2 regions of the Paraburkholderia sp. SIMBA_054 genome follow, and region 1 is predicted to be linked to the other one. Evidence: riboswitches for the same ligand, from Rfam matches in the RefSeq annotation. Region 1 holds a riboswitch; the other holds the start of a gene.
What was found. Region 1 has a riboswitch for cobalamin ahead of cobG (precorrin-3B synthase). Riboswitches for the same ligand answer to the same signal wherever they lie in the genome.
Positions count from the first base shown of each region.

Region 1 (15,736 bases):
CAGAGCAAGATCCTACTTTGCGGCGCGGTCGCTTCATGATCGCGGGCTGGCGATGCGGGCATGTGTTCATCGGCATTCAGCCGCCGCGTTCTCGCGAACAGAACGACTACGCGAGCTATCACGATGCCGAACTCGTGCCGCCGCATGCGTATCTCGCGTTCTATTTCTGGCTGCGTCATCAGTTCAATATCGATGCCGTCGTGCATGTCGGCAAGCACGGCAATCTCGAATGGCTGCCCGGCAAGAGTGTGGCGCTGAGCGATGCATGCTGGCCCGATGCGATACTCGGGCCGTTGCCGCATCTGTATCCGTTCATCGTCAACGATCCGGGCGAGGGCAGCCAGGCAAAGCGGCGCGCGCAAGCTGTGATTATCGATCATCTGATGCCGCCGCTCACGCGCGCGGAAAACTATGGGCCTTTGCAGGACCTCGAACGTCAGGTCGATGAATACTACGACGCGTTGATGGTCGATCCACGGCGCGCGAAGCTGTTGCGTCGGACTATTCTCGACACGATCGTCACGCATCGGCTGCATGAAGAGTTGAGTCTAGAAGCACCTGTTGATAGCGATGCGGAAGACTCGTTGTTGACGCGCGTCGATGCATGGCTGTGCGAGCTGAAAGAAGCGCAGATTCGCGACGGCTTGCACACCTTCGGGCAATCGCCGGAGGGCACGCAGCGGCGCGATACGTTGCTCGCGCTTGGGCGCTTTCCGGTTGGCGATGGACACGGCGCAAAGGCGGGCATTATCGATGCGCTGGCGCGTGATCTTGGTGTGGATCATCTGTTCGATCCGTTATCGGCGGATTGGTCGGCTGAGTGGAACGGCCCACGTCCTGCTCTGTTGCAACACGTCAGCGACGCGCCGTGGCGTCATAGCGGCGATACGCGCGAAAGGCTCGAACTGCTCGCGGCGTCCTTGCTCGATGATATGTGCGGGATGTCGCCAGGCGCTACGCCCGCCGCAATCGCGACCGTAAGTGAACTGCCACAAGCGGCGCGCGTGCTCGAACGATTGCGCGACGATATCCTGCCGCGTCTCGACGCATGCGGCCCACACGAACTGATGCACCTGAAGCGCGGACTCGAAGGGCGCTTCGTCCCGCCCGGCCCGAGCGGCTCGCCGTCGCGCGGACGTCCCGACGTGCTGCCTACGGGCCGCAACTTCTATTCCGTCGATACCCGCGCCATTCCGACGCAAGCCGCGTGGTCGCTGGGACTCAAATCCGCGCAGACGCTGATCGAGCGGCACTTGCAGGAGCATGGCGATTATCCGCGCGCGATTGGCCTCTCCGTGTGGGGCACGGCGACGATGCGCACGGGCGGCGACGATATCGCGCAGGCGCTCGCGCTGCTCGGCGTGCGGCCAAAGTGGGCGCCGGGCAGTCATCGCGTGACGGACTTCGAAATCATGCCGATTGCCGCGTTCGATCGTCCGCGTATCGATGTTACGTTGCGCGTGTCGGGTTTCTTCCGCGATGCGTTTGCGAACGTGATGCATCTGTTCGATGCGGCCGTGCAGGCCGTTGCCGAACTCGACGAGTCCGAAGACGTCAATCCCATCCGCGCGCGCGTGCTGCGCGAGCGCGATGCGTGGATCGCGCGCGGCGTCGCGCCCGACGAAGCGCGCAGGCGTGCGGGCTTTCGCGTGTTCAGCGCGCGTCCGGGCGCCTATGGCGCAGGTTTGCAGCAGATGATCGACACGCGGCAATGGCAAACGGATGCCGATCTCGCGGACGCGTATCTCTCGTGGGGCGGCTATGCGTACACGCAGAAAAGCGCCGGCGAAGAGGCGCGGCACGCATTCGGCACGCGGCTCGCCGCGATGGATGTGGTGTTGCAGAACCAGGACAACCGCGAGCACGACGTGCTCGACTCGAACGATTACTACCAGTTTCAAGGCGGCATGACGGCGGCCGTGCGGCATCTCGCGGGCAGTCAGCCGCATGTGTATCACGCCGATCACAGCAACCCGGACACACCGCGCGTGCGCACGCTGCACGAAGAGATCGCGCGCGTGATCCGTTCGCGCGTGGTGAATCCGAAGTGGCTGGATGGCGTGAAGCGTCACGGATATAAAGGCGCGGCGGAAATCGCGGCAACTGTCGATTATCTTTACGGCTACGACGCGACGACGCGCGTGGTCGCCGATCATCAATACGCGCTCGTCGCCGATGCGTATCTGAACGACGCCGATACGCGCGAGTTCATGCGCAAGCACAATCCGCATGCGCTGCATGGTGTTTGCGAGCGGCTGCTCGAAGCGATGCAGCGCGGGCTATGGCAACAACCGGGCGAGTATCGCGCGCAGGTCGAACAGCATCTGCTGGATAGCGAACAGCACATCGAAGGATCACGATCATGAGCGAAGCCAGCGCGCGGCGGGCGGCCTTTCCGTTTTCTGCGTTGATCGGCCAGGCGCCGCTTCAACAGGCGCTGTTGCTGGCTGCTGTCGATCCCGGCATTGGCGGCGTGCTGGTCAGCGGGCCGCGCGGGACGGCGAAATCGACGGCGGCGCGTGCGTTGGCCGAGTTGTTGCCCGAAGGCCAGTTCGTGACGCTGCCGCTCGGCGCGAGCGAAGATCGTTTGATCGGCACGCTCGATATCGAATCGGCGTTGCGCGATGCATCGGTGCGCTTTTCGCCGGGGCTGCTGGCGAAGGCGCATCGCGGCGTGCTGTATGTCGATGAAGTGAACCTGTTGCCCGATGGGCTCGTCGATGCGCTGCTCGATGCGGCGGCGAGCGGTGTGAACACGGTCGAGCGCGACAGCGTTTCACATACGCACGATGCGAGCTTCGTGCTGATCGGCACGATGAACCCGGAAGAGGGTGAACTGCGTCCGCAACTGACGGATCGGTTTGGGTTGATGGTCGAGCTGGAAAACTGCTACGAGCCGCAGATACGTCAGGCGATCGTCAAGGCGCGGCTTGCGTTCGATCTCGATTCTCGTGGCTTTCGCGCGGGATACGAGGCGCAGCAGGACGCACACGCCGCGAGGCTTCGCGATGCGCGTGCGGCTTTGGCGCGTTTGTCGTTCTACGATGCCGTGCTCGCGCATGTCAGCACGCTGTGCATTGCGGCCGGCGTCGATGGTATGCGCGCCGATCTCGTGATGCTGCGCGCGGCGCGTGCGCTGGCCGCTTTGGAACGGGCCGATGCGGTGACGATCGCGCATGTCGACCGTGTGGCTGAATCGGTGCTGTTGCATCGGCGTCGCCACGATGAGCCCGGCTCGCAGCAGCAGGACGGTTCGTCTGCACCGTCGTCTTCCTCTGCGCAGCATGCTTCAACCGATACCGCGAGTGCTTCCGCAGAAGCCGACTACGGTTATCTTCCCCCAGAACCGACGGGCTTGACGCGCGTGAAGGGCGTCATTCCACTCAACGCAAAAAAACGCTAAGCCATCGAAAGAGCGCGGCCGCGCGCGCGATGCGCAGCGGTTTTCGATGGCGGCAAGGCGCGGGCGATGCAACGCGAGGCGGTTCGGCCGGCGCGCGACGCATTGCATGGCCGCGCACGCTCGCGGCGAAACGCAATGCGCGATTGCGCAGCGAACATCTGCGTTTCGTCCATGAAGAAGCACGCGGCGGCGTGCTGCATTGCTTCGTGCTCGATTGCTCCCATTCGATGCTATCCGGCCAACGGTTGGCGCTCGCCAAAGGGCTGCTCGTCGCGCTGTTCGATCAGGCGCGCGCGACGCGCTCGGAGGTGGCGCTGGTGTGTTTTGGCGGAGTTGGGGCGGATGTGCGTTTCGGCCCGGCTGTGCCGCACTGGTGGAACGAACGGTGGCTCGCGTCGGTCGGCGGCGGTGGCGGCACGCCTTTCGTGCTGGGTATCGAAACGGCGTCTGCGTTGCTTGAACGGGCGGCGCGCAAGCATCCGGCACAGCAACGCTGTCTATGGATTTTCACGGATGGCCGCAGCAGCGGCTCGCCCATGCGGCCAGCGGCGGCCGATCGTGTCCAGTTCGTCGACTTCGAGCATGACAGCGGGGTGCGAACGGGGCGTTGCGCGCGGCTTGCCGAAGCGTGGGGCGGCGAGTGCATCAGGCCGCACGAGTTGCTCGGCTAGATATGCGGTACGGCCGCGCGTCGGCATTCCTGATTTTCTTCCTCCCAATCTGAAGCTTGCCTGCGTGCGGTCCGATTGACCGCCGAGACAACGCGATCGTCTCGTAGTACTTGTTTCCCATCTGGTATTTCACTGTCGAATGGCTGCGCGCTGTTTTGATTAGGAATACATATTCTAAAGATGACATTGTAAGAATTGCGAAGGACAACGCCTACGTTGCATAGAAATTTGTAGGATCGTATGTGGGCGTTTTTCGAAATCCTCCTTCGAATGTTCCTATTGGGATTGGTCCTATTTCCGTCGATTAACCATCTCCCATACCGTTCATGACCTGAGAATTGATCGCCCTCAATTGATTGGAAATTCAATCAGTCGGGTCGCGCTGTTCTCACTTGTTGCGCGATGGATACGAACGCGGCGCGGGTTTGTCCTCTGTCGTAGTCGAAAGACGGTGACGGACGGATTTTCCGTCGATGTAACAAGGTCCGGTTTCGAACCCCATACGGTTGCCGGGGAGCCTCAGGAAATATCTTTAATAAAATAAGGAATACGAATGAATAAGACGTACCGGTCAGTATGGAACGAATCGACGGGAACGTGGGTTGCGGTGCAGGAGAACGCGACAGGTAAAAAGAAAAAGGCGCGATCGATTCTGGCAGGGAGCGCCGGCTTTGTCGTGGCAACCACAGGGATCGTGGGCGTTGGCGGGCTGGGAGCGACGTCTGCGCAGGCGGGCCAGGTTTGCGCGACGGGTTGGGACACCAAGTCGACGACTAGCATTTCGGGCTATACGGGAACGTCGGTGCTGACGACCTGCGGCGCCGCGGCGAACAACATCCTTGCTAGCGGCCACGACATGACCATCATGGAAGCGCAGGGAACGGCTTTCTGGGTGGACGGGTCGAACCAGACCCTCAATCTGCGTGCGGGCGGCACAAACGGCAAGCTCGTTCAACTGACGACGGACGCCCGCCTCACAGGCCTTTCCGCTGGCATCAACGGTTCGGACGCCGTGACTGTTTCCCAGTTGAACTCCGCAATTGGAAGTGGCAGCACCAAGTATTTCCACGCCAATTCGACGCAAACCGATTCCCAGGCATCGGGCTCGGAGAGTATTGCAGTTGGCGCGGCGGCCGTATCTTCGGGTGGCGCGTCAATTGCACAGGGCGCCATGGCGAGCGCAGCGGGCAATAATTCGGTCGCGCTTGGCGCAGGTGCGAGCGCAACTGGTCCGAAATCGGTTGCGCTGGGATCGGGTTCCGTCGCGAACTCGTCCACGCTTGGATCGGCCGGCTTCAACGCAGGCAACGCCGCTTTGTCCGCGGGAACCGCGAGCGGCGAACTGTCGATCGGCGGCGTCGGATCGGAGCGTCGGATCACCAACGTGGCGGCCGGCTATAGCGCAACGGATGCGGTGAACGTCAGCCAGCTGATGTCGGAAGATGCGAAGGTGAACAGCGTTTCGAACAACGTGTCGATCCTGAGCAACACCGTCAACAACATTGGCGGCAACATCACCAACATCAACAACCAGGTGACGAACCGCGCGCTTCACGTTTGCTGCGACGCTCGCCGCTGCGCTGGCAGCCCCTGCGTTCGCGGCCAGCATCAACAGCCAGGCCGAGGCGCTCATGCCTGCCGCGCAGAAGATCGCAGATCCCTACCGTCGAGGTGTGGCGGAAGGCTTCCTCGAAATCGCTGAGCGTCAGGACAGCCACGTGCTCGTTTCGCGCGTCCATAACAATGCCGCGCAACGGGCATTGGGCAACGCGCGCTACCTGATCGACCAGAGCGTGCCGTGGGAGCCGCTATACACGGCAAAGAACTGGCCCACACGCGACAAGTGGGTGCAGGCGATCCGCGCGATCGAAGCAACCAACGCGCGGGTGTCGGCATCGACGTGCAAGGGCGAGTCGGCGGGCCGTTTGCTTGCCCTCACCGACGAAGTCTGGAAGGAGCAGGACGAAACGCACGGCACGCGCTGGGTGCACGGCTGGGAAGAGATCGAGCGCGCGCAGAAGCTGAGCGTGCAGGTGAATCAGGAGCTCGATCACTGTGCGCCTCCGCCGCCTCCGCCACCGCCGCCTGTCGTCGAGGCCGCCACGCCGATCTCGTTGTCCGCCGACGCGCTGTTCGATTTCGACAGCGCGAAGCTCAAGGCGGATGGCACCACCGCGATCGACGCGCTCGCAACGGATCTGAAGCGCGCGCAATCGATCGATGTCGTCACGGTGATCGGCTACACGGACCGCTTCGGCTCGGTCGCGCACAACCGCGACCTGTCGCGGCGTCGTGCGCAGGCTGTAGCGGACGCGCTGAAGGAACGCGGGCTGAACCCCGCGCGCTTCGACGTGCGCGGTGCGGGATCGACTGCGCCGATCGCAACCTGCCCGGGACGGAAGTCCGCTGCTGTGATCGCGTGTCTGGCGCCGAATCGACGCGTCGAGATTCGCGTGAGCGGGCAGTCTGTTTCAGCAGGGCCGGCTGCTCCCGCCGCTCCCGCCGCGCCGCAGTCACCACGGCCGCAGCAGATGAAACAGGAGCAAGCGCAGCCGCAAGCGCAACAGCTCCAGTTGCAGCAGCTGCAACAGCCGCCGCAGCGACAACAGTGGCAGATGCCGCAATCGCTGCAAAAAGCACCCGCGCAGTAATAGCGCTCACGCGGGCCGCCGACGTCGAGGCGGCCCACAAGCCAAACGGCCCGGTCACGCAAATGACCGGGCCGTTTTTTCATACGCGAGTGCAACGCCAGGCGTTACTTCGGTCCACTCGTCCAGAAGATCACATCGTCGATCCGGTCGAACACATAGACTTTCAGCGCCATCTGCTCGACCTGATTGAGCTGGTCGAACTCGATGCCGTGCGTAGCGGGATCGCCTGGCTTCGAGCCGGGCTGCACATTGCGGATGGTCGCCGTGGTTTCGATCGGCGTCTCCATGTCCTTGGAGCGCAGCGTGAACGCGACGCGGATGCGCTTACCCACGTCACCGACCGTCCACGGAGCGGAAAACGACATACCCATCGCGCTCACGCTCTGCACGAGGCCGAGGCTTTCGTAGCCCGAGCCTTGTGCCTCGACGCTGAAGCGCAGCGGCAGGCTCGCGCGCACGCGCACCGACTTGCGCTCGCGCAGCCGGCGGACCACGCCCGGCTTCGACAGCACGAGATAGTGGAACGGCACCTGGCAGACGGAATCGACGGTACACACGAAGCGGAACACCGCCTGGCTCGCAATCGCGACGATCTCGACGTTCTCGCCGACGGAGAGCGCCATCGGCTTCCCATCGACGAGCGGCGGGGTGACGAACAGCGACTCGTTCGGCGCAAAGCCGATGATGCGCGACGGATGCATCGGCGCGCCCATGCCGACCTGCGAGCGCACGCCGATCAGCGCGCCGATCGTCAGATGCATGTCCTTGAGCGCGAGCGCTTCGGCGTCGCCTGGCTTGGCTGCCGCCTGCGCGGCGGGCGTGCCGTCGTCGTACGCGGTGTCCAGGTCGCCGCGCTGCGGCTTGAAATGCTGGAACAGGAAGCGGTGCTCATCCGCGCCGATTACGATCGCGCCGCGATCGAACAGCAGCGCACCATCGCTGTCGATAATCGGAAACTCGAGCGGCGTGCCGACGGGTACGGCATCGGGCGAAAGCTGACGCGCAGCGGTGACAGGCGCGCTCGCGTCTGTGTCGACAGTGACTTCACTGGTTTGCATGATGGGCGAATGAAGCGGTGGCCGGAGATAATCGTTGTATACGTCGCGTTATGAAAAAACTTTAGTTCATTTTTCTTGCGCGGCCGTAATTCACCTTTCGCCGGCTTTATTCAATTTCAATAAATGGCCGGGTTAAATCGATGCAAACGTTTAAGCGGCTCCTATTCGTACCAGCGCGGTGTGTAAACCCATTCCCGGCCGCGCCTGGCGGGGCGGAACACGCGGGTCGTCGACGAGCCGATTATTACCATTGTCCGCATATCGACATCGGCGGATTTCAGCTCGGCGAGCGTCGTCGTTTTCAATGTCGCGCCGGGACGGCCAATATCGCGGCCGAGCACGACGGTCGTCGAGGGCGCGCGGCATTCGCGCACGATATCGAGCGCCTTGTCGAGTTGCCACGGACGGGCGCGCGAAATCGGGTTATAGAACGCCATCACCAGATCGGCTTCGGCCGCGTGCCGTAGCCGCTTTTCGATGATCGACCACGGTTTCAGATTGTCCGACAGCGACAGCATGCAGAAGTCGTGGCCGAGCGGCGCGCCCGCCTGCGCCGCCGTCGCCAGCGCGGCGGACACGCCGGGCACGATTTCCAGTTCGACACCCGCCCACCCAGCGTATTGCGCGTCGTCGCGCACTTCGTCGAGCGCTTCCAGTACGGCGGCTGCCATCGCGAACACGCCTGGATCCCCGGACGACACCATCGCCACGTGCCGTCCCGTGCTTGCCAGTTCGAATGCATGGCGGGCGCGCTGCATTTCCTCGCGATTGTCGGTACCGTGCACGCGCTGGTCCGCGCGGAACGGGCCCGCCATCTTCACGTAGGTTTCGTAGCCGAGGATGTCGGTGGCCTGCGTCAGCGCTGTGCGTGCGGCGGGCACCATCAACGACGCGTCGCCGGGCCCGAGGCCGATCACGCTCAGCTTGCCGCGCGCGCGGCCGACGGTCGCGGGATCGAGCGGCGCGTGCGCGACGGCGAAGGCGATGGGCGTGTCGGCGTTTGCATCGAGCGCATTGTGGGGGACGCGTAAGGTTTGGCGAAGCATCTCTGCCGCGTCGTTGTCTTCACCGCTGCCGACGGCGAAGCGCAATGCGACCTGCAACGCATCGGCAGCCTGCTGAAGCGCGGAATCGCCCGTCAGCGAAGCAGGCGCGAGCAGCACCGCCAGCGATTGCGCCGCCAGCCCATGCGTCTGCGCCGCTTCGAGTATCCGTTGATGCAACGAGCCGTCATCCGGTCCCGTTGCATGGACGGCAACGACGACACTGCGCGGATGAATCACCAGTTCGTCCGTCGCGCCGTTCCACGCCAGCGGCGTGACGCGGATCGCGCGTTGAGCGTTGTCGGCGCGCGGCAGTTGCACGCTGTCAAGCCACGGTGCGTCGCCTTCGATGCGCGTCGCCTCGCCCGCGAGCAGATCGGACACGAAGCGCTTGCCCTGGTCGATGCTGGCGAGCGTATAGCCGTCGGGCGGATTCAGCACGCACGCGCCGAAGCGCAGCTCGCCGCTCGTCGTGATCGCGGGCGGCACGTCGAGGGCGGCGGCGATTTCGCGCGCCATCACGTTGACGCCCGACAGCCCGCCGAGCAGCGGCACGACGGCGCTGCCATCCTCGGCGACGGCCAGCACGGGCGGCTCGACGCCTTTGTCTGCGAGCAGCGGCGCGATGCAGCGGATCACGATGCCCGCCGCGCACAACGCGATGATCGGCGTGCCGCTCGCATACAGCTCGCGCAGATGCGCGTTGAGTTCCGTGTACGCGACATCGGCGTCGGCGACGCGGCCTTGCAGGCCATGCACCTGCGCGCCGTCATAAAGGGATTGCACGCGCCGCGCCGTGTCCTGCGCGCCGACGCCGAGTATCACGATTGCGGGCGGCGCCGTCAGCCTTGCCATTTTTCCCCCGGCACGACGAGCAGCGAGAAGTAGGGCGACGCCATCGGATCGACTTCGGCGAGCGGCACGATGCGCTGGTTCGCCATCGTCGCGCGTTCGACGTACAGCGCGCGTTCCGCGAGCCCCAGTTCGTCGAGCACGCGGCGCACCTTGTCGAAATTGCGGCCGAGCTTCATCACGACGGCGGCATCGGCAGCGGCGAGACGGCGCTTGAGTTCGTCTTCGGGCAACACGCCCGACAGCACCGACAAGGTCTGGTTGCGATACACGAGCGGCTGGCCGAGCACGGCGACGCCGCCGAGCATCGAGCACACGCCGGGCACCACTTCGCCTTCGAAGCGCGGCGCAAGACGGTTGGCGAGCCGGTCGTGCAGGTACATGTACGAGCCGTAGAAGAACGGATCGCCTTCGCAGATCACGGCCACGTCGCGCCCCGCGTCGAGGTGCTTCGCGACCACTTCGGCGGCCGTGTCGTAGAAGTCGGCGATGATCGCTTCGTACGACAGCGGCGGTTCAAGAGCTTCCGTCGTCACGGGATAGACGAGCGGCAACTGCTCCTGTTCGTTCGACAGATGCGACTCGATGATCGAAAACGCGTTGCCTTTCTTGCCCTTCGCGACGAAGTACGCGACCACGTGCGCCGACTTCAGCAGCCGCAGCGCTTTCACCGTGATCAGCTCCGGGTCGCCGGGGCCGACGCCGAGACCATAGAGACGCCCGCGCGTGCTGTTCGCCTGATCGGCCATTATTCGTCCTCCGATGCGAGCGCATTTACGGCGGCTGCCGCCATCGCGCTGCCGCCGCGCCGGCCTTGCACGGCGACGAACGGCACGCCGCGGCTATTGGCGGCGAGCATCGCCTTCGACTCCGCCGCGCCGATGAAGCCGACCGGGAAGCCGAGAATCAGTGCGGGGCGCGGCGCGCCGCTATCGAGCATGTCGAGCAGATGAAAGAGCGAGGTCGGCGCATTGCCGATCACGACGACGCTGCCTGGCAGATGTGGTCGCCACAATTCGAGCGCCGCAGCTGAACGCGTGTTGTTCATCTCGCGCGCGAGTGCGGGCACGGATGGATCGGCCAGCGTGCAGATCACTTCGTTGTGCGCGGGCAGCCGCGCGCGTGTGATGCCTTCGGCGACCATGCGCGCGTCGCAGAGGATCGGCGCGCCGTTGGCGAGCGCATGGCGTCCCGCGTGGCCCGCGCCCTCCGAAAAGCGCAGATCGCCGACGATATCGACCATCCCGCACGCGTGGATGACGCGCACGGCGAGTTTTTCGAGGTCGGCGGGAATGCGCGAGAGGTCGGCTTCCGCGCGTATCGTCGCGAACGACTGGCGATAAATTTCCTGTCCGTCGCGGATGTAGTCAAGCATCGAATGGCTCATCAGTTGGGGGAAGGGCGGACGCGTGTAGCACGTCCGCGGCTTCGTCGATCGTCAGACCGCGCGCGATGCATCGGCCGAAGCCGTTGGGGTCGCGCGGGTCGTGTGTCTGGTACAGGTCGTAGCGGCCGTCGGCCACTGCGAGCAGCGTGTAGGGCGCACGGTGCGCGGCCGCGCATGAACGCGGGCAGCCGCTGAGATGCACTTGCGTATGTTGGGGCACGTGTGCGGCGAGCTTCAGGGCATCGGCCTTCGTGTCCGCGTGGCTCTTCGCGCAGCCGGTTGAGCCGGTGCACGCGATCACGCGGGTTAGCGGATTGTCAGCGGTGGTGGCGAGGCCGAGTGCATCGAGCTTCCGTAACGTTGCGTCTAGGTTCGCTGGGGCAATATCGGTGAGCAGCAGGCTTTGCCATGGCGTCATGCGCAGCGTCGCGCGTTCATTGCCGCGTACGAGTTCTGCGAGGCCGCGCAATGTCGCGCTGTTTATACGGCCCAATGAGGGCTGGGCGCCGACATGCCAACGTTCGCCGTCGTTTTGTCGATGCCCGCCGAGCCTTCGCGATGCATCAGCCGGTTCGCGGCGCCAGCGTTCGATCGACGCGTCGCGCAGCACGTGTACGCCGCTCTCGCGTTCGGCGTGCTTGATGATGCTTTCGATGGAATGCGCGGTGAGCAGATCGCGCATGCGGGTATCGTCCCGCGCGGCGAGGTCGAGGAACGTGTGCACGAGCGCTCGCGTGAACGTTGCAAGATCCGAAGCCGCAACGGCGGCTAACGCGCTCTCATGTTCCGCAGCAACGGGCGGACATCCCGCGAGGCCGAATGCGAACAACACGTCCGAACGCGCGGGATGCGGCATCGCCGAAAACCAGATGTCGTGCGGATGATCGAGCATCATCAGACGTTCGCCGCCATCGAGCATCAGCGAAAATTTCGGCGAGAGCGCGGCGAAACGCGTGTCACTTTGCAGCAGTGTCAGCAGATCGCCAGCGAGCGCGGTTGCGTCGAATAAGGCGTTCGCATCGCGGCCCGTCGCTGGGCTGATCATTACGTTGCGCACGTCATCAGCGAATGCGTGCTCAATGTTCTGCGGGCCGAGGCCCGCGTCGAGCAGCGCCGCAATGAGCGCGTCTTCATGACCGTGCTTGACGCCGCGCAATTGCAGATTCGCGCGATTCGTAATGTCGACGATACCCGACGCGTGTTCGTCGATCGCCCCAGCGATGGCGAACGCCTGCGTTGCGCTCAACTCGCCGCCCGCCAGCTTCACGCGGCAGATGCCGCCGCCGTCGAGCGCGGGCACGATGCGCAACAGCCCCGGACAAGCCGAAGGGCGCAAGGCGGAAGCGTCGGACGAATGGAAAGCGTGGCTCAAGACATCACCGGGTTAACGTCGCGCGACGGCCCGGGCATCTCGAAGGAGAGCGGCTCGGCATCGGTACACCCCGCCCGATGTTGGCTGGCACGAACTGTTGGCCGGCAGGTGTCCTGTGTCGACCAGAGTTGACGCTTTAGCGTCTTACTCTGGTCCCATGCAAAGCTGTCGACCAGAGTTGACGCTTTAGCGTCTTACTCTGGTCCCATGCAAAGCACTCACAGGTCGTCCATGCCGGGCCTTCCCGGGTTTTCCAGTGGCGCGCGTTGGCGTGGACTCGCTGCATACAGTTGCGGGGGCAGTCACGGTCATCGCAGTGATGTGTGTTCCCTCTTAGGCCCCGAAAGGCACCGGCGAACGGGTATTATGCCTTTTTTCGAACAGCACAACGATGCCGCAGCCTTGAAACACGGCCCGCAGCAGCGTTTTCAGTACAGTAAGCAGATGAGGATCGACGCATGTCGGCGTGGCTGACCGTGGTGGGAATGGGCGATGACGGTTTTGCCGGCCTGGGGAAAACGGCGCGGCGCGCGCTGATCGACGCGTCGGTGATCTATGGCGGCGAGCGGCATCTGGCGATGCTGCCCGTGTGCCTGAACGCCACGCGCGAGCCTTGGCCGCATCCGTTCGACATCGCGCCTGTGCTCGCGCGGCGCGACACGCCCGTGTGCGTGCTGGCGAGCGGCGATCCGATGTTCTACGGCGTCGGCGCGACGCTCGCGCGCTACGTTCCCGCCGATGAATTGCGCGTGCTACCGGCTCCCTCGTCGGTGTCGCTTGCGGCGGCGCGTCTTGGCTGGGCGTTGCAGGATGTGGCGACCGTGTCGCTGGTCGGTCGGCCACTTGCCGCGCTGCAGATGCATTTGCACGATGGCGCGCGCGTGTTCGTGTTGAGCGCGGATGGCGCGACGCCTGCCGCCGTCGCCGCATGGCTCGTCGAACGTGGCTTCGGCGCGACGCGCATGAGTGTGATGGAGCATCTGGGCAGCGCGTCCGAACGCCTGATCGACGCTCGCGCGCACGACTGGTCGATCGGTGAGACGGCGTCGCTGAACGTGATCGCGCTCGACTGCCGGTGCGATACGTCGTCCGATGCGCCACGGCTCGCGTTGACACCGGGACTGCCCGACGACGCCTATCGTCACGACGGCCAGTTGACCAAGCGCGACGTGCGCGCGCTGACGCTCGGACGCCTCGCGCCCGCGCCTGGCGAACTGCTGTGGGACGTCGGCGCAGGCTGCGGGTCGATCGGTATCGAATGGATGCGCGCGCACGCCAGTTGCCGCGCGATAGCGATCGAAGCGAACGGCGAGCGTCAACGTTTCATCGAGCACAATCGCGACGCGCTCGGGGTGCCGGCACTGCAACTGATCGCAGGCAAGGCGCCTGACGCATTGCAAGGCCTGCCCGCGCCCGACGCGATTTTCATCGGCGGCGGCGTGACCGCGCATGGTGTGCTCGACGCCTGCTGGCGCGCGCTGAAGCAAGGCGGGCGGCTGATTGCGAACGCCGTCACGCTCGAAGGCGAGGCGGCGCTCGTTGCGTGGCGCGCGCAGTATGGCGGCACGCTGACACGCATCGCGCTTGCCGAGGCGCAGGCGCTCGGCGGCTTCGAGACGTGGCGCTCCGCGCTGCCGATCACGCTACTCGACACCCGCAAACCGTGATGCGCGACGAAACGCCCGAACAGCCCGCGCCGCTGCGCAGCGGCTACACGACGGGAAGCTGCGCGACGGCGACGTCGCTGGCGGCGGCGCGCCTGCTGCTGTCGGGTATCGCGAGCGATGTCGCGGAAATCGTGCTGCCGAAAGGCCAGCATGTGCCGATGCAACTCGTGTTCTGCCGCCTGATCGACGGCGGTAAGGACGGCGCCGAAGCGGGCACCGTCAAGGACGCGGGCGACGATCCCGACGTCACGCACGGCGCCGTGGTGTTCGCGCGCGTGCGTCTCGCCGATGAACCCGGCGTGCGTTTTCATGCGGGGCCGGGCGTCGGCACGGTGACGCGCGCGGGCCTCACGCTGCCCGTCGGCGAGCCGGCCATCAACCCGGTGCCGCGTCAGATGATGACCGCGCATCTCGCCGAACTGGCCGCCGAGCATGGCTACGCGGGCGGCTTCGAAGTGACGATTGGTGTCGAGAACGGCGAAGCGCTGGCGCAGAAGACGATGAATCCGCGCCTGGGCATTGTCGGCGGGCTGTCGATACTCGGTACTACGGGCATCGTGCGGCCGTTCTCGTGCTCGGCGTATATCGCGTCGATCCATCAGGGCATCGACGTCGCGCGCGCGAACGGCTATCGGCATATCGCCGCGTGCACGGGCAATGCGAGCGAAGACGCGATGCGCGCTTACTACCAGTTGCCCGATATCGCGCTGATCGAGATGGGCGACTTCGCGGGCGCGGTGCTCAAGCATCTGAAGCGCGCGCCCGTCGACAAGCTCAGCATGTGCGGCGGCTTCGGCAAGCTGAGCAAACTCGCGGCGGGGCATCTCGATCTGCACAGCCGCAATTCGAGCATCGACTTGCCGCAACTCGCCGCGTGGTCGGCCGGACATGCCGCGAGCGACGCCGCGTTGCAAGCCGCTATCGTCGGCGCGAACACGAGCCAGGAAGCGCTCGCGATGGCGCGAAAAAAAGGCGTGCCGCTCGGCGATATCGTCTGCGCACGCGCGCGTGACGTGGCGCGCGAAATTGTGCCCGCGTCGGTCGAAGTCGAGATGTTCGCGATCGACCGGCAGGGCAACATCATCGGAGTGGCGCGATGAAGCGCGTGTTATTGCTCGGCGGCACGGGCGACGCATTGCAGATCGCGCGGCAACTCGGGCCGCAGCATGTCTATAGTCTGGCGGGACTCGGTCGCGTGCCGGAAGGGCTGGCGTGTGAAGTGCGCGTCGGTGGGTTTGGAGGCAGCGAAGGGCTTGCGCGTTTTATCGAAAGCGAAGGCATTGCGCTCGTGATCGACGCGACGCATCCGTTTGCCGCGCAAATGAGCGCGAATGCGGCCGCGGCGTGCCGCGAGGCCAAGGTGCCGTGCTGGGCGCTGCGCCGCGCGGGCTGGACCCCGCAAGCGGGCGACGACTGGCGCATGGTGGGCAGCTGGGATGATCTGGTCGATGCGATCCGTCCGTTTCGTCGAGTGCTGTTCACGTCGGGCCGCGAACCGCTTGCGCATCTGGACGAAATACCTGTGCATCAATACTGGATCGTGCGCTGTCTCGACGCGCATCCGGGCAACGGGCGTGCACACATCATCGACGCGCGGGGCCCGTTCGATATCGACGGCGAGCGGGCGCTGTT
Region 1 is NZ_JAWRXV010000053.1:51,831-67,566, forward strand. Features, by position in the region: gene cobN (cobaltochelatase subunit CobN) at 1-2,366, shown strand, start outside; gene SB822_RS41570 (ATP-binding protein) at 2,363-3,403, shown strand; gene SB822_RS41575 (vWA domain-containing protein) at 3,433-4,074, shown strand; gene SB822_RS41580 (ESPR-type extended signal peptide-containing protein) at 4,628-5,776, shown strand; gene SB822_RS41585 (OmpA family protein) at 5,706-6,725, shown strand; gene SB822_RS41590 (flagellar brake protein) at 6,830-7,783, opposite strand; gene cobJ (precorrin-3B C(17)-methyltransferase) at 7,945-9,681, opposite strand; gene SB822_RS41600 (precorrin-2 C(20)-methyltransferase) at 9,669-10,427, opposite strand; gene SB822_RS41605 (precorrin-8X methylmutase) at 10,427-11,053, opposite strand; gene cobG (precorrin-3B synthase) at 11,046-12,437, opposite strand; cobalamin riboswitch at 12,523-12,807, opposite strand; gene cbiE (precorrin-6y C5,15-methyltransferase (decarboxylating) subunit CbiE) at 12,896-14,104, shown strand; gene SB822_RS41620 (cobalt-precorrin-5B (C(1))-methyltransferase) at 14,104-15,204, shown strand; gene SB822_RS41625 (cobalt-precorrin-6A reductase) at 15,201-15,736, shown strand, end outside.

Region 2 (15,736 bases), on a different contig from region 1:
CAGCGTCAGGCCGTGCGCCGCGAGCTGCACGTAGTTCTGCGTGTCGCGCAGATAGCCGAGCACGGGCAGATCGAGCCCTTCGACGAAGCGATGCAGCTGGTCCGCCGACTTGGTGCGCGCATCCACCCGCATGCCGACCACGCCGATTTCGATTGCGCCCTTGCGCACGGCTTTCTCTTTGGCGAGTCGTTCGAGAAATTCCTTGGTCGCGAGAATATCGAAGATGGACGGTTGCAGCGGCACGATCACCTTATCCGCCAGCGACAACGCCAGGTTCAGCCGGTTGCCGTGCAGTCCGGCGGGCGTATCGATCACGGCCTGCTCGAGGCCTTTGGGCGGCTTTGCCGGGGCATCGGGGTCGACCTCCCAGGTTTCAATGGCTGGCAGGGTTTCCGGACGCAGATCCAGCCATGCGTGCGCGGACTGCTGCCGGTCGAGGTCGGCGAGCGCGACCCATTGGCCTTCCGCCGCGAAATAGCCAGCCAGATTGGTCGACAGTGTGCTCTTGCCCACGCCGCCCTTTGGATTCGCCACCACGATCACCGTCATGAATTCTCCCGGGAAGATGGCTGGCGCTGGCCAGCCGGTTTGCCGCTCGACTTCCGGCCCGCCCGCGCATTGCGGCTCACGGCGACGGTTCGTGCCGTTCCGTCGCCTGTGCACGCGGCATGGCCGATTGGTTCCAGCCGTTGATAATATCGGCAAAACCCGTCAGGCCGAAGTCCCTACGCGCCTGAGGGACGCTTCCATCCCCTTTTTTCGAGAATCACGACCATGAGCAAACTTCGCAGCGAATACACGATCGACCGGCTTCACGAACGCCAGAAAGGCTCGCTGCCGGGCTTGCTGGGCGTGCACGTCACAGGCCTTGAAGAAGGCGTGCTGACGGCCGAGCTGACCGTGCGCAGCGAGTTGCTCGCGCCGAACGGCTTCCTGCACGCGGCCACCGTGATCGGTCTCGCCGATACCGCCTGCGGCTACGCGTGCCTCGCGCATCTGCCCGACAACGCGCGCAATTTCACGACGATCGAGCTGAAGAGCAACTTTGTCGGGACTTCGACGGAAGGAACGATCCGCGCCGTCGCGAAGGCTGTGCATCTGGGCCGCAGCACGCAGGTGTGGGACGCGACCGTGACGGCGCCCGACGGCAAGACGATGGCGCTGTTTCGCTGTACGCAGATTGTCTTGTACTGAGCGCCGAGGCGTTGAAATGACAAAACGGCGCGAGGCAGGAATGCCCGCGCGCCGTTTCAACTGCAGGCTGGCGTTGCTGCGCCAGCCGTCTGCTGCGAGATCAAGCCGCCTTGCGCGCCTGGCCAATCGATGCCGCCTTCACGCCGCCCACTGCATACAGGCCATTGCCGAGCAGCGACTGCACGATGAGCGTGACCGCCCAGAACGCCGGATACTCCCAGCCGCCATGCGGCGACGCGAAGCCCCAGCCGTTCGGCAGATGCACCGACAGCGCGCCGAGCATGAACGGCAGCAGCACCAGCGCGACCCAGCGGACCTGCACGCCAAGCAGCAGCGCGATGCCGCCGGCCAGCTCGACGAAGGCCGTCAGATAGCCGAGCCAGCCCGGATAACCGATCGACTGGAAGAATTGCGCCGTGCCCGGCAGCGTGAAGACGAAGATCTTCTGCAGGCTGTGCGCCAGATACAACACGGCTAGCGCGACGCGCAGGATCGTGGCGGCAAGCTCGGGTTTGCTGTCGACGGTCGGGTTCATGTCGGTTCCTTAGGATCGGGTTTGACCGCGCGGAATGCGCCGTCGATGGAACGGACTTTATTCGAACCCATGCGTAGGAAAAATCGCCCTGGTGGCTTAGATTAATTCCTACTGAGAATGAATCAACCGACGGCCGCCCACAAGCGCTTCAGATCGAGATGTTCGGCGAGCGTATCGGCGAGTCGCTCCAGCGACGCCTCGCGCAGCGCCGGATAGTCGATCGCCTCGGCTTCCCTCAACCCTGCCCAAGCGAGCAGCGACGCGCACGCGGCAGGCGTGTCGAACAGACCATGTACGTAGGTCGCGAGAATCTGGCCGTCGGCGGAACGGGCGCCGTCGGGGCGCAGGCCGCCTGTCTCGTCGGCGAGCAGGAGCGCGGGCGCATCGAGCGCTGGCCCTTGCGTCTCGCCCATGTGAATCTCATAGCCGGAGATTCCGGCAGCTTCGGTGGCGAGGCGTCCCGTCACGTTCTTGAGCGTCTTCTCGCGCGTGAGCGTCGTCGAGAAGTCGAGCCAGCCGAGCCCGGCGACCGTCGCGGGCGGCCCTTCGACGCCATACGGGTCCGCCACTTCGCGCCCAAGCATCTGCATCCCGCCGCAAATCCCGATCACCCGCCCGCCGTAGCGCAGATGCCGTTGCAGCACGGCGTCCCAGCCCTGCGCGCGCAAAAACGCCAGATCGCCCTGCACGTTCTTCGAGCCGGGCAGGATGATGAGATCCGCGGGCGGCGGCGTGCTGCCCGCACGCACGTAATGGAAATCGACTTGCGGATGGGCGCGCAGCGCATCGAAATCCGTGTGATTGCTGATGTGCGGCAGCACAGGCACGACGACGCGCAGCATCTCCAGACCATCCTCATTCGACGCACGCAATTCGCGTGGCAGCATGTCTTCGGCATCGAGCGTGAGGCCGTGAAGATACGGCACGACGCCAAGCACGGGCTTGCCCGTCTTCGCCTCCAGCCAGTCGAGCCCCGGCTGCAACAGGCTCACGTCGCCGCGAAAGCGGTTGATCACGAAGCCACGCACGCGTGCCTGCTCGGTCTCGGACAAACACGCGAGCGTGCCCGTCAGATGCGCGAACACGCCGCCTCGATCGATATCGGCGACCAGCACAACGGGGCAATCGACAGCTTCCGCAAAACCCATGTTCGCGATGTCGCGCTCGCGCAGATTGATCTCAGCGGGACTGCCCGCGCCTTCGACGAAGATCGTGTCGTACGACGCCTTCAGCCGCGCATACGATTCGAGCACCGCTTCGAACGCGACGGGCTTGTAGTCGTGATAGGCGCGCGCGTCGAGATTCATGCGCGCCCTGCCGTGGATGATCACCTGCGCGCCGCGATCGCTGGTCGGCTTGAGCAGCACGGGGTTGAGATCGGTATGTGCGTCGATGCCCGCGGCCACCGCCTGCAATGCCTGCGCGCGGCCGATCTCGCCGCCGTCGACGGTCACCGCGCTGTTGAGCGCCATGTTCTGCGGCTTGAACGGCGCGACCCGCGCACCCGAGCGCCGCGCGAGACGGCACAGACCGGCGACGAGCGTGCTCTTGCCCGCATCGGATGTCGTGCCTTGAATCATCAGCGTGCCGCGCGGTACGTCGAGCGGTTCAGACGAAGCGTCGGGAATGGAAGACACAGTGTGCGCGAACAGGGTGAGAGAGGAAGCCCGCATTATCCCATCGCACTCGAGCCCACGCGCTTGAACGATGGCACAGTCGGTACAGTCGGTACAATCACGCGATGATTTCCCGCGACCTCACCTTCGTCCTCGGCGGCGCGCGCTCGGGCAAGAGCCTGCACGCCGAACAACTCGCGAGCGCGAGCGCATTGCCCGTGACCTATGTCGCGACCGCGCGCATTGGCGACGACGAGTTCGCTGCGCGCGTCGCGCGCCATCGCGAAAGGCGGCCCGCGCAATGGGCCTTGCTCGAAGCGCCGCTCGATCTGCCACAAGCCATCGCGTCGATCGATCAGCCGGAGCACTGCGTGCTGATCGACTGCCTGACCTTGTGGCTCGCGAACCTGCTCTGCCCTGCCGATGGCTCGCCGCCGCTAGCCGATTACCTCGACCGTTTCGCGGCGCTCGAAACGACGCTCGCGCAGGCGCGCGCGAAGATCATTGTCGTCAGCAACGAGATCGGCCTTGGCGTCGTGCCGCTCGGCGCGGCGACGCGTCTTTATGTCGACGAACTCGGCCGTCTCAACCAACGCATCGCCGCGATCAGCACCCAGGCAACGATGATGGTCGCGGGCCTGCCACTGCAACTGAAACCCGCGAGCCGCGCATGATGCTGCTGTCCTTGCCGCTTGTCGCGACACTCGCCACGGCAGCCGTCGCAGTCGACAAATGGCTCGGCGAACCGCGCCACGCGCATCCGCTGGTCGGCTTCGGCAAGCTCGCAGCGAAACTCGAAGCCGCCCTGAACACGGGCCGGCGCGGCCGGCTGTTCGGCATTCTCGCGTGGCTGCTCGCCGTCGCGCCACCCGTTCTGGTCGCCACGTGGCTCGTGCTGACGCTACCGTTGATCTGGTCGTGCGCGCTGCATGTCGCGCTGCTTTACTTCGCGCTCGGCGCGCGCAGTCTGCACGATCACATCGAGCCGATCGGCCGCGCGCTCGCGAAACGCGATCTCGCGCAAGCGCGCGTGTTGACGGCGCGCATCGTGTCGCGCGAAACATCGCATGCGGACGAAAGCGCGCTGTCGTGTGCGGCCGTCGAATCGGCATTGGAAAACGGCAACGATGCGATCTTCGGCGCGCTGTTCTGGTTTGCGATCTTCGGCGGTCCGGGAGCGCTGGCATTCCGTCTCGCGAATACGCTCGATGCGATGTGGGGTTATCGCACGCCGCGCTATCTGCGCTTCGGCTGGGCGGCGGCGCGTTTCGACGATGTGCTCAACTACGTTCCTGCGCGGCTGACCGCCCTCAGCTACGCGCTGCTCGGCGACACGCGCACAGCATTGCAATGCTGGCGCGAACAGGCGCCGCGCTGGGACAGTCCGAACGCGGGACCCGTGATGGCATCTGGCGCGGGCAGCCTCAATGTGCTGCTCGGCGGGGCAGCGGTCTATCACGGCGTGATAGAACAGCGTCCGACGCTCGGCGCGGGTCACACGGCGAGCGCGCAGCATATCGAGGCGGCGCTGATACTGGTCGAGCGCAGCGTGATCCTGTGGCTCGCCATGTTCATCGCACTCGCGCTGCTGAGCGTGCCGTTTCAGAGCTAGACGATGACCCGAACCATTCAGCACGGCGGCAATTTGCATGAAGCGGCCCGCCGCTATGAGATCCCTTACGACGCGTGGCTCGATCTGTCGACGGGCATCAATCCGCACGGCTACCCGGTGCCGCCCGTTCCCGCCGATGCATGGCGGCGTCTGCCCGACAACGGCGACGGCTTCGCCGAACGCGCGGCACGTTACTACGGCGCGCCGGACGCATCGCATGTGTTGCCTGTTGCGGGAAGCCAGGCGGCGATCCGCGCGTTACCTCACCTGCTTCGACACGGCACGGTCGGCATTGCACCGCTGACGTATGGCGAATACGCGCCTGCGTTTGCGCGCACGGGGCATCGCGTGACGACGCTCGACGTCACACGTTCTACCTTGCCCGATGACATCACGCATGCCGTCGTCGTCAATCCGAACAATCCGACGGCCGAACATGTGCGCGCCGCGACGCTGCTGCAATGGCATGAAACGCTGAGCGAACGCGGCGGCACGCTGATCGTCGACGAAGCGTTCGCAGATGCGATGCCGTCCGAGTCGATTGCTGCGCAAACGCATCGCGAAGGACTCGTCGCGCTGCGCTCGCCCGGCAAGTTCTTTGGTCTCGCGGGCGTACGCGCGGGGTTCGTGCTGGCGTGCCCTTCACTGCTCGAATCGCTCGATGAAACGTTGGGTGCATGGACCGTCAGCGGCCCGGCACGTCATGCCGTCAGCGCCGCATTCGCCGATACAACATGGCAGCACGACATGCGCGCGCAGCTTGCAGAGGAAAGCGCCCGTCTCGTCGCGCTGCTGTCGGCGCACGGCTTCATCGTGCGTTCGACGCCGCTCTTCGCATGGATCGCCGACACGCGCGCCGTGCAACTGCATGATGCGCTGGCCAAGCAAGGCATCTGGACACGCTTCTTCGCCGATCCAGCGAGCGTGCGGTTCGGCCTGCCTGCAACGGAAAACGAGTGGACTCGCCTTGAAACCTGCCTGCATCACGCGATGACGGCGCGATAAGAACGATGCGACTTTCCCGATCACTTCGCGCACTGACCGCAACCTGCACGCTCGCCATCACAGCGCACGCGCATGCGGCCATCGACGTCGTCGACGACACGGGCGCGACCGTCACGCTCGCGCAGCCCGCACAACGCGTGATCAGCCTCGCGCCGCACGTAACGGAAATGATTTACGCAGCGGGCGGCGGCGCGAAGCTCGTCGGCGCGGTCGCGTACAGCGACTATCCGCCCGCAGCGAAACAGGTGCCGCGCGTCGGCGACAACAAGTCGCTCGATCTCGAACGCATCGTCGCGTTGAAGCCGGATCTGATCGTCGTGTGGCGGCATGGCAATGCGCAGCGGCAGACCGACCGCCTGCGCGAGTTGCACATTCCGCTCTACTTCAGCGAGCCGCATCGTCTCGACGATATCGCCGTATCGCTGACGAAGCTCGGCACGCTGCTCGGCACGTCATCGTCCGCCGATGCGGCGGCGCGCACTTATCGCGACGAGATCGCGCGGTTGCGCACGCGCTATTCGACACAGCCTGTCGTCAGCGTGTTCTATCAGGTATGGGACGAGCCGTTGATGACGCTCAACGGCGAACACATGATCAGCGACGTGATCGCGCTATGCGGCGGACGCAACGTGTTCGCGAAGCTCGAACCGCTGGTGCCGACGGTATCGACGGAAGCGGTGCTGGCCGCCAATCCCGAAGCGATCGTCACGGCCGCGCCCGGCGCGACGCAGCCCGACCGCCCGCTGCCGTCGCTCGACAAATGGAAAGCATGGCCCGGCATGACGGCTGTGGCGCGCAACAACCTGTTTGCGATCGACGGTGATCTGATCAATCGCCCCGCGCCGCGTCTCGCGCAAGGCGCGGCGCAACTGTGCGAAGACCTCGACGTCGCGCGCTCGCGCCGCGCGGGCCACTGAACGACGTCACGCGTTCCAGCGCACGATCGACCATTGCAGGTTCGTATCGTCGCGGCGCAACCAGACGCAACCCGCCATATCGATCGACCATGTCAGGCAGCGCTCGACGGACAACCCGAGCACGGTCGCCGCGATCACGCGCATCACACCCGCATGCGTGACGACATACGCCGGCGTCAATTCCCGCGTCTGCTGGAATACGTCGAACCACGCGCGCACGCGGCTCACGAACTGCTCGACGCTTTCGCCGCCATGCGCGCGGGCGCCTTCGAAATCCTCAGCCCACGCATCGAGCAACGCGCGATCGATATCGTCCCAACGTTGCAACTCCCACGTGCCGAAGTCCATTTCCTTCAGACTGTCGTCGATGCTATACGCGCACCCAAAGTTCGCGGCGAGGGCGGTCGCAACCGTTGCGCAGCGCGTGAGCGGACTCGACAACAGCACACGTGGCGCAGGCACCTGCAAGGTGGCAAGACGCACGGCGACGGCAGCCGCCGACGCTTCCGGCGGATCGGCGAGCGCGACGTCGCTCTGGCCATAGCACACGCCCTCTTCCACGGAAACAGCCGGGTGTCGGATCAGAACGATATCCATGCGAGTCCCACCAGGTAGATGGCCAGTTCGAAGATCTGCTGCGCAAAGCCGAGGCAATCGCCCGTATATCCGCCGATGCGTCTGACGAAATAGCGACCCAGCATGAAACGCAACACGACGAGCACGAGCAGCGCGATGCAACCGGCACGCCACTGCGGCCAGAAGAGCCACGGCATACCCAGAAAGATAGCGCAGCCAAAAGCATTGCGTGACATGCGCTGCGCAACGGGTTTGGCCTTGCCTTCCGCCCGCACGTAATCGAGCGTGACGAGGTAGCTGATCGCGCAGGCGCGGCTCGCCGCATGCGCCGCGATCATCAGCCATGCCGCGTAGAGCGGCGGTAAGGCGGCAAGCGTTTGCCACTTCAATGCAAGCGCGACCATCAACGCAATCGCGCCGAATGCGCCGATGCGTGAGTCATGCATGATGCGCAGCGTATCGTCGCGTGTATAGGCGCCGCCGAACGCATCCACGCAATCGGCCAGCCCGTCTTCATGAAATGCGCCCGTGATGAGCAGCGTCGTGGCCATCGACAGCAACACGGCGACGCCCGGCGGAAAGATGCGCAACGCAGCCATGTATACGATTGCGCCCGCTGCGCCGACGAGTGCGCCAATCAATGGAAAATAACGCGCCGCCGCGTTCAGATAATGCGGTTCGTAGCCGACCCAGCGCGGCACGGGCACACGCGTGAAGTAGCCGAGCGCTGTGAAGAAATAACGCAGTTCATTCATCGCTGATTCGACGCATTCTTGTCATCACAGTTCTCGCGCTTCGAACGCCTCGATTGATGCACGCGCCGCGCATCATGCATCGCGTTGCGCGACGCCTGCCGATTCGAAGCTCGCCATTTCGTTGACGAACGCCACGGCGGCGCGCAGTAAAGGCATAGCAAGCGCCGCGCCCGTTCCTTCGCCCAGCCGCAGATCGAGCGCGAGCAGCGGCACCGCGCCGAAGTGATCGAGCATGCGGCGGTGCCCCGCTTCGTTCGACGCATGCGCGAACACGCAGTAATCGCGCACGGCAGGCGCGAACGCGTCGGCCACCAGCAGCGCGGAGGTCGCAATGAAACCGTCGACGACGATCGTCATGCGTGCCTCTGCCGCTGCGAGATACGCGCCCGCCATCATCGCGATCTCGAAGCCGCCGAAGGTTGCGAGCGCATCGAGCGGATCGTTCGATGCCGGGTGATAAGCAAGCGCCGCTGCCAGCACGTTGCGCTTCTTCACGAGGCCGGCGTTGTCGAGACCCGTGCCGCGCCCGACGCAATCGTCGATAGGCACGCCACACAGACGGCTCATCAGGCACGCAGCCGACGAGGTATTCGCAATGCCCATCTCGCCGAAGCCGATCACGTTGGTACCCAGCGCCGCGTGATGACGAACACGGTCCGCGCCCGCGCGCATCGCGGCGAGTGCTTCGTCGCGCGTCATCGCGGGCTCTTGCGCGAAGTTGCGCGTGCCACGCGCAATGGGAATATCGACGAGCTTCTCGTGCGGCGCGAACTCATGCGCGACGCCCGCATTTACCACTTCGAGTTCGAGGCCCGCAACGCGGCTGAACGCATTGATCGCCGCGCCGCCAGCGAGAAAGTTGAGCACCATTTGCGCCGTCACCGCTTGCGGATACGGACTCACGCCCGCGTTCGCAATGCCGTGATCGGCGGCGAAGACGATGATCGCGGGACGCACGATGCTGGGCTGCGTGCTGCGCTGGATCATGCCCATCTGACGCGCGAGCGCTTCGAGCTGGCCGAGACTACCAGGTGGCTTGGTCTTCAGATCGATGATGCGTTGCAGCTCGGCGCGCAATGTCTGGTCGAGCGGCTCGACGACGGGCAGGGAATGCGAAGTGGTCATGTTCGTGTTTGCGTGAAGGGTTCGGTTCATGCGTGTTCAGTTGCGAGACGCCGCGCGCAGCGCCGGAATCAGCGCTTCATCATCGCCGTCGCGGATCAGTACGAGCGGATAGCCGAATGCGCGGCTGGCGAGTTCGGGCGTCAGCACGTCGCGCGCGCGTCCCGCATGCGCGGCGCCGTTGCCTTCGAGCAGCAGCGCGTGCGTCGCAAAACGCCGCGCGAGATTCAGATCGTGGCACGAGAACATCACTGTACGCCCGGCGCCGCGCGCCCATGCGCTCAACGCCTCGAGGCAGTCGATCTGATGATGCAGATCGAGATGCGTGAGCGGCTCGTCGAGCAGCAGCAGCGGCGCGTCCTGGCATAACACGGCCGCGAGCGCGACGCGCTGGCGCTCGCCGCCCGACAGCGACAGCACGTCGCGTGCAGCGAACTCCGCGAGACCGAGCGCATCGAGCGCCGCATGCGCGGCGGCGCGATCCTCGTCTCGCTCCCAGCCCCAGCCGGCCAGATGCGGAAAGCGATTCAGCAGCACGATGTCGAGTACGCTCGCGTTGAATGCATCGTGCGAGGTTTGCGGCATCAGCGCACGACGCTGCGCGAGGCGCGCGAGCGGCCATTCGTTCACGCGCGTTCCGTCCAGTTCGATGTGCCCTTTCGCTGGACGCATGAGACCCGCGAGCGTCGAGATGAGCGTCGTCTTGCCCGCGCCGTTCGGTCCGGCGATGCACCAGACTTCGCCCGGATAGAACGTGTGCGTGAAGGCATCGAGTAACGTGCGCGAGCCGGCGCGCAAGGTCAGCTGGTCTGCGTGCAGCGTGGCATCGGCACTTGTGCGTGCGTTCCTGCGTGAGTTCATGCGCGTCTCCGTCGGAGCAGCATCCACAGGAACACGGGCACGCCGATCAACGCGGTGATCACGCCGACGGGTAACTGCGCGGGCGCGATCACGGTGCGCGCGATCAGATCGGCGCCCATCACCGCAACGCCGCCGCCGAGCGCCGCTGCGGGCAGCAGCATCCGCTGATCGTTGCCGAATGCGAGACGCAGCATGTGCGGCACGACGAGCCCGACGAAGCCGATCGTGCCGCCCGTCGTCACGGCAGCCGCGGCGGCAAGTGACGCGACGAGATAGACGCGCAGCCGCGCACGCATCACGGGTACGCCGAGCGCTTGCGCCGCGGCATCGCCGCGCAGCAGTACATTGAGTTGCGGCGCGATGGGTACGATCGCGAGCAACGCGATACACAATGCAGCGAGCGCGAGCCACGGCATGCCGCCGCCGTTCAGATCGCCCGTCAGCCAGAACAGCATGCCGCGCAGGCGGCTGTCGGGCGCGACCGTCAACAGCAGCGTGATGACGGCGCCCCACCCTGCAGCGATCACGGCACCCGTCAGCAGCAGACGCGGCGATGCGTCCTGCGGCTCGCCGCGCCATAGCGCGCCGCGTGCAAGACCGAGCACAAGCAGGATCGACACGAACGCACCGGCGAACGCCGATGCATCGACGATCCACCACGCGCAGCCCGCGATCATCGCGACGAGCGCAAAGCTCGCCGCGCCGCCCGACACACCGAGCACATACGGCTCGGCCAGCGGATTGCGCAACAGCACCTGAAGCAACGCGCCCGCGAGCGCAAGCAATGCGCCGCAACCGAAGCCGGCGAGCGCGCGCGGCAGGCGCAGCGTGCGAACGATCTGCGTGGCGAGATCGGACGATACGTCAGCCGACGGCAGCAACGCATCGAGCACGCGCGACGGCGCGACGCTCACGCTGCCGAGTGCAAGCGATGCCACGAAGACCGCGAGCGCCGCGATGCCGAGCGCCGTCCAGATAGCGAGCGCGCGCTTCGCGCTCATGCCTCGCGCGACCTGGATCGGCTGATGTTGCGGCTGACGTTGCACGAGTCCGCTCATCGCGCGTCACTGCTGCTGCCAGCCGACCGTGATGTAGGCGCCGCGCCTTGGCGTGTTGTACGTGTAGGCGAGTTCATAGTCCTTGTCGAAGAGATTCTGGATTTGCGCGGCCACATACCACGCCTTCGTGATGTTGTAGCGCGCGGACACGTTCACGATGCCATAGCCGCCGAGTGCCGTGCCACTGTCGTCGCGCTCGCCGCTCACGAGCCATTCGCCACCCACCCGCCAGCTGCCGATATTGCGGTTCGCGGCGAACGACGCGAAATGACGTGCGCGACGGTTCAGATCGGTATGCGTGTCTTCATCGACGGGATTCTGGAAGGTCACGGCCGCGCGCACATCGGTCTTGCCGACGTGGCCCTGCCACGATCCTTCGATGCCCTGCACTTTCGCATGCCCCACGTTCTCCGCGACGTAGATGCCCGGCGTGGTTTGCACATAGTCGATCAGGTTCGTGTAGCGCGTCTGGAATGCCGTGAGCTTCAGCAGGCCGAGCGCATCGGATGCGTACTGCAATGCGACTTCAACGGAATGGCTGTGCTCCGGTTGAATGAGCGGATTGCCGCTGTACGGGTAGTACAGATCGTTGAAGCTCGGCGCGCGAAACGCATCGGACCAGCTTGCAGTCACCTTCCAGTGCTCGTTGAAGTCGTAGCCATAGCCCAGATAGTAACTGTTGGCTCCGCCGAAATCCGAGTACTGGTCGCGCCGCAGGTTCGCCTGGATCTGGCTGTTGCCGAAGCGCCCCGTGTAGCCCGCGAACCCCGAGTTCACGTGACGCGCGGGCGCGCTGTACTGATTCGAGTCGAGTGTCTGGTCGAGATGCTCGTAGCCCAGTTGCAGCTTCTGGTCACGTGCGAACGTGAAGTCGTTCTGCCACGTGTACTGCCGGTTGTCCGAATCGTAGCGGTACAGGTAGTCGCCATTGAGCGACGTATTGCTGCGATCGTTGCCCGTCGCGACAACGAAGCGCGTCGTCCACCAGTCGGTGAGCTTGCCGTTCGCGAAGGCTGAAGCCGTCTGCACCTTGCTGTGCAGATTGTTGAGATCGGTGGGCAGGCCGAAGGGGTTGTCGAAGCTGTCATTGCCGTTCGACTGGAAGTAGCGCAGGCCGATGTCCCACTGGTCGTTCAGCTTGTGGCGCAGCGACGCGCTCACGCTCTCGTTGAAGTAACCGTTCGCGTTCGGATTGACGGGCGCGAGCGCCGGGTCGATCGACGAGAAGCCGTCCGTCTTCGCGCGCGCGAGCGTGACGCTGAAGGTCGTGCGGCCGTCCTTGTCGAGCGCGCCGTCGACGCCCGCCGCCTGGCGCTGCGTGTGATAGCTGCCGTACTCGACGTCAAAGTGAAAACGCGGCGGATGATTGCCGCCGTCCTTCGTGAATACCTGCACCACGCCGCCGATCGCGCCCGAGCCGTACAGCGCCGACACGTTGCCGTTGACCACTTCGACGTGATCGATCTGGTCGAGCGGAATCTGTTCGAGCTGCGCGTTGCCCTGGCTCACCGAATCGATGCGCACGCCGTCGATCAGCACGAGCGACTGTGTCGACGACGCGCCGCGTAGAAACAGACTCGACGTCGAGCCCGGCCCACCGTTGCGCACGATCTGCGCGCCCGGCGCGAACTGCAGCAGTCCCGGCAAATCGCGCGCGCTGTTGTCCGCGATGTCCTGCGGATCGAACAGCGTGGTCTGCGGAATCGCGTCGGCGAGTCGCTGCGCGCGACGGTCGGCCGTGACGACGATGGGTGACAAAGTCGTAGGGATTGTCTTTGACGAAGTATCGGTCGAGCCGTTGTCCGATCGATCCGTGGATGTGGCGGATGGGTTCGCCTCGCCGGCCGTCTGCGCGCTTGCAGCGAGCGGGACTGAAGCGAAGGCAATCACGGCGAGCGCAGCAAGCGGCGCGCATCTGAAGTGTGGACACAGCGGGCGCGGAAACACCTGGCGCAGATACGCCGGGTGGACAAACACGGAGGTGAGCATCGAAAGAGTCCTGTGGGCCTGTGCGCGGCCCGCTCCTCGTGGGCCGATGCCTGTACAAGGAGCGACACGCTCCTTGCCTCCGGCCGGTATCCGGGCTGACGACTGGCCGACCCGCCTTCCCACGCAGCATGCGCAGTGGCGCTTCGCACGGCATCGGCTCTCATGGATGGCTCGACGCGTGCATGGGTCGACCTGCAGGAACTGCGGTCGTTGTACCGTTGCGAGGACAGCGCAGGTTGGCTCGTCCGGGCGGACTTCGCTCCCTGCTTCCCGTTTAACTGCGCGCGGCGCGATACCGCGCGCGGGCACCAAAGTGCCGCAAGTGTAGAAGTGACGCACACACGCGTCAAGAAACGCGAGGTCGTCGCAGGGACGATGACGGTGGACTGTTAAAAAGAGTCCCTTTTTCAAGGGTAAAAATGCGTGAATCGCGACGAGACACCTGGATAATGCCGCGTTAAAGCGCTACTGTTACGTCCTGAAACGAGACAAATGCCCGAGCGTGCGACATTCCGCGCTAGAATGCCATGTCTTTAGAGGACGCAGCACATGCTCACCGAACTCGAAACACTGTCACAGAACATCGGCCGGCTGATCGAGATCAGCCAACGCTATAACGAAGCGCGCCTCGCACTCGAAGAACAGCTCGCACAAGCGCGCGCCGAATGCGAAGCGACCCGCGTAGAACTCGAACAGACTCGCGAAGAACGCGCCGCACTGCAAGCGGAGCGCGATGCGCTGTCCGCGAAGATCGACGACGCCCAAGTACGTCTGAACGCCATCCTCGAGAAGCTGCCGCGCGCTCGCGGTCATGAGCCCGACAATCAACTCGATCTCCTCGCGCCCGAGCAGCAGGCGCAGGCCAATCACGACGCAAACCACGACGCGACCCGCCACGGAGAAAACGCATGACCACGAAGCAGATCGAAGTGTCGATCCTCGGCCAGCCCTATCGTCTCGCCTGCTCGGCGGAAACGGAAGCGGCGCTGCTCGAAGCGGTGGCGCGTGTCGATGCCGAGATGTCGAAGATCCGCGCCAATAGCAACGTGCGCGGCCAGGATCGTATCGCCGTGATGGCGGCATTGTCGCTGGCATCGGAACTGCTTAGGCTGCAAGCCAGCGTGCGACACGGAGAATCATTTCCCGCCGAAGAAATCCGGCGTACAATGCACCAGATGAATGAGCAGCTTGACACTGTGATCCAACAGTACAGCAGCGTGCAGTAAAGAAAATTCTGTTGGGCTTGATTGTTTTGCGGTCGGGCCCATGTTGTAGAGCAAACGTTTTTAAGCTTCCCTGCCTGGTTCGCCAAGGTCATATATTCCTTGAACCAATGCTATATGCACGGTTGCGGAAATTTGTAGCACGGGTGTGCGCGTCACTCTGTCTGATGTACCCGAAGTGCTGCTAACTGCGACCAATTCTGAACCTCAGGTTCAGGATGCCGGCCTAGCGGCTAAGGCGGGGACCTATACGAACGGCATCGGACTTTATCCGATGCCGTTTTTCTTTGGGCGTGCGCTTTGCGTTGGTTGGCGCGCACCGCATTGCAAACCGTTTGAACCCGACTGTTCGACGAAGACTTCCTTCTATCTCACGTTCAATCCGACTCATGCGCTACTGGCTGATGAAGTCCGAACCGGACGAAGCGAGCATCGACGATCTCGCGAATGCCCCGCAACGCACGCTGCCCTGGACGGGCGTGCGCAATTATCAGGCGCGCAACTTCATGCGCGACATCATGAAGACGGGCGACGGCGTGCTGTTCTATCACTCCAGCTGCCCTGAGCCGGGCATCGCGGGCATCGCTGAAGTATCGTCGACGCCCTACCCCGACCCGACTCAGTTCGATCCGAAGAGCCCGTACTACGACGAGAAGTCGACGCAGGAAACGCCGCGCTGGACGCTCGTCGATGTCGTGTTCAAGAAGAAGATCAAGCTGATTCCGCTGGCGGCGTTGCGCGAGCATCCCGAGCTTGCCGACATGCGCGTGCTCGCGAAGGGCAACCGCCTGTCGATCACGCCCGTTACGGAGGCGGAATGGGCGTTCATCACGAAGCAGCTTGCGAAGCGCGCTGCATGAACACGTGATGAATATGCAAGTTCGCGTGACATTCGAGTATTCACTCGGGAACCAGACGACCCTTTCAGACGCCTAACCGCCTCGCAAGCGTCATGCCACGCGCGACGCGCAACTGCGTCTGGCGACGCATGCATGCATAACCTGCTCAACGAAGGAGTCGAACAATGACCAGAAAATCCGCGCTCGTATGGGCGCTCGCGGCCGGCGCCTGCGCGGCGCCTGTTGCACTCGCGCTCACGTCCGTCGCGGCCAATGCGCAAACCGTTGTGCAGCAGTATCAGCCGGCCGGCGTGCTGTCGCTGAACGCGCAGGCGAGCACCGATGTGCCGCAGGACGTCGTCGATATCACGCTGTTCTACGAACAGGAAGCGAGCGATCCGTCGTCGCTGACGGGCACGTTGAACCAGCATGCC
Region 2 is NZ_JAWRXV010000076.1:842-16,577, reverse strand. Features, by position in the region: gene SB822_RS47780 (ParA family protein) at 1-549, opposite strand, end outside; gene SB822_RS47775 (PaaI family thioesterase) at 775-1,194, shown strand; gene SB822_RS47770 (DoxX family protein) at 1,295-1,729, opposite strand; gene SB822_RS47765 (cobyric acid synthase) at 1,852-3,309, opposite strand; gene cobU (bifunctional adenosylcobinamide kinase/adenosylcobinamide-phosphate guanylyltransferase) at 3,471-4,019, shown strand; gene cbiB (adenosylcobinamide-phosphate synthase CbiB) at 4,016-4,957, shown strand; gene cobD (threonine-phosphate decarboxylase CobD) at 4,961-5,962, shown strand; gene SB822_RS47745 (cobalamin-binding protein) at 5,968-6,879, shown strand; gene cobC (alpha-ribazole phosphatase) at 6,886-7,476, opposite strand; gene SB822_RS47735 (adenosylcobinamide-GDP ribazoletransferase) at 7,461-8,210, opposite strand; gene cobT (nicotinate-nucleotide--dimethylbenzimidazole phosphoribosyltransferase) at 8,283-9,335, opposite strand; gene SB822_RS47725 (ABC transporter ATP-binding protein) at 9,372-10,193, opposite strand; gene SB822_RS47720 (FecCD family ABC transporter permease) at 10,190-11,251, opposite strand; gene SB822_RS47715 (TonB-dependent receptor domain-containing protein) at 11,258-13,240, opposite strand; cobalamin riboswitch at 13,304-13,568, opposite strand; gene SB822_RS47710 (hypothetical protein) at 13,790-14,152, shown strand; gene SB822_RS47705 (cell division protein ZapA) at 14,149-14,466, shown strand; RNA gene ssrS (6S RNA) at 14,531-14,712, shown strand; gene SB822_RS47695 (EVE domain-containing protein) at 14,853-15,323, shown strand; gene SB822_RS47690 (SIMPL domain-containing protein) at 15,488-15,736, shown strand, end outside.
Region 2: linked by a shared signal. The riboswitch ahead of SB822_RS47715 (TonB-dependent receptor domain-containing protein) and the one ahead of cobG (precorrin-3B synthase) in region 1 are both predicted to bind cobalamin.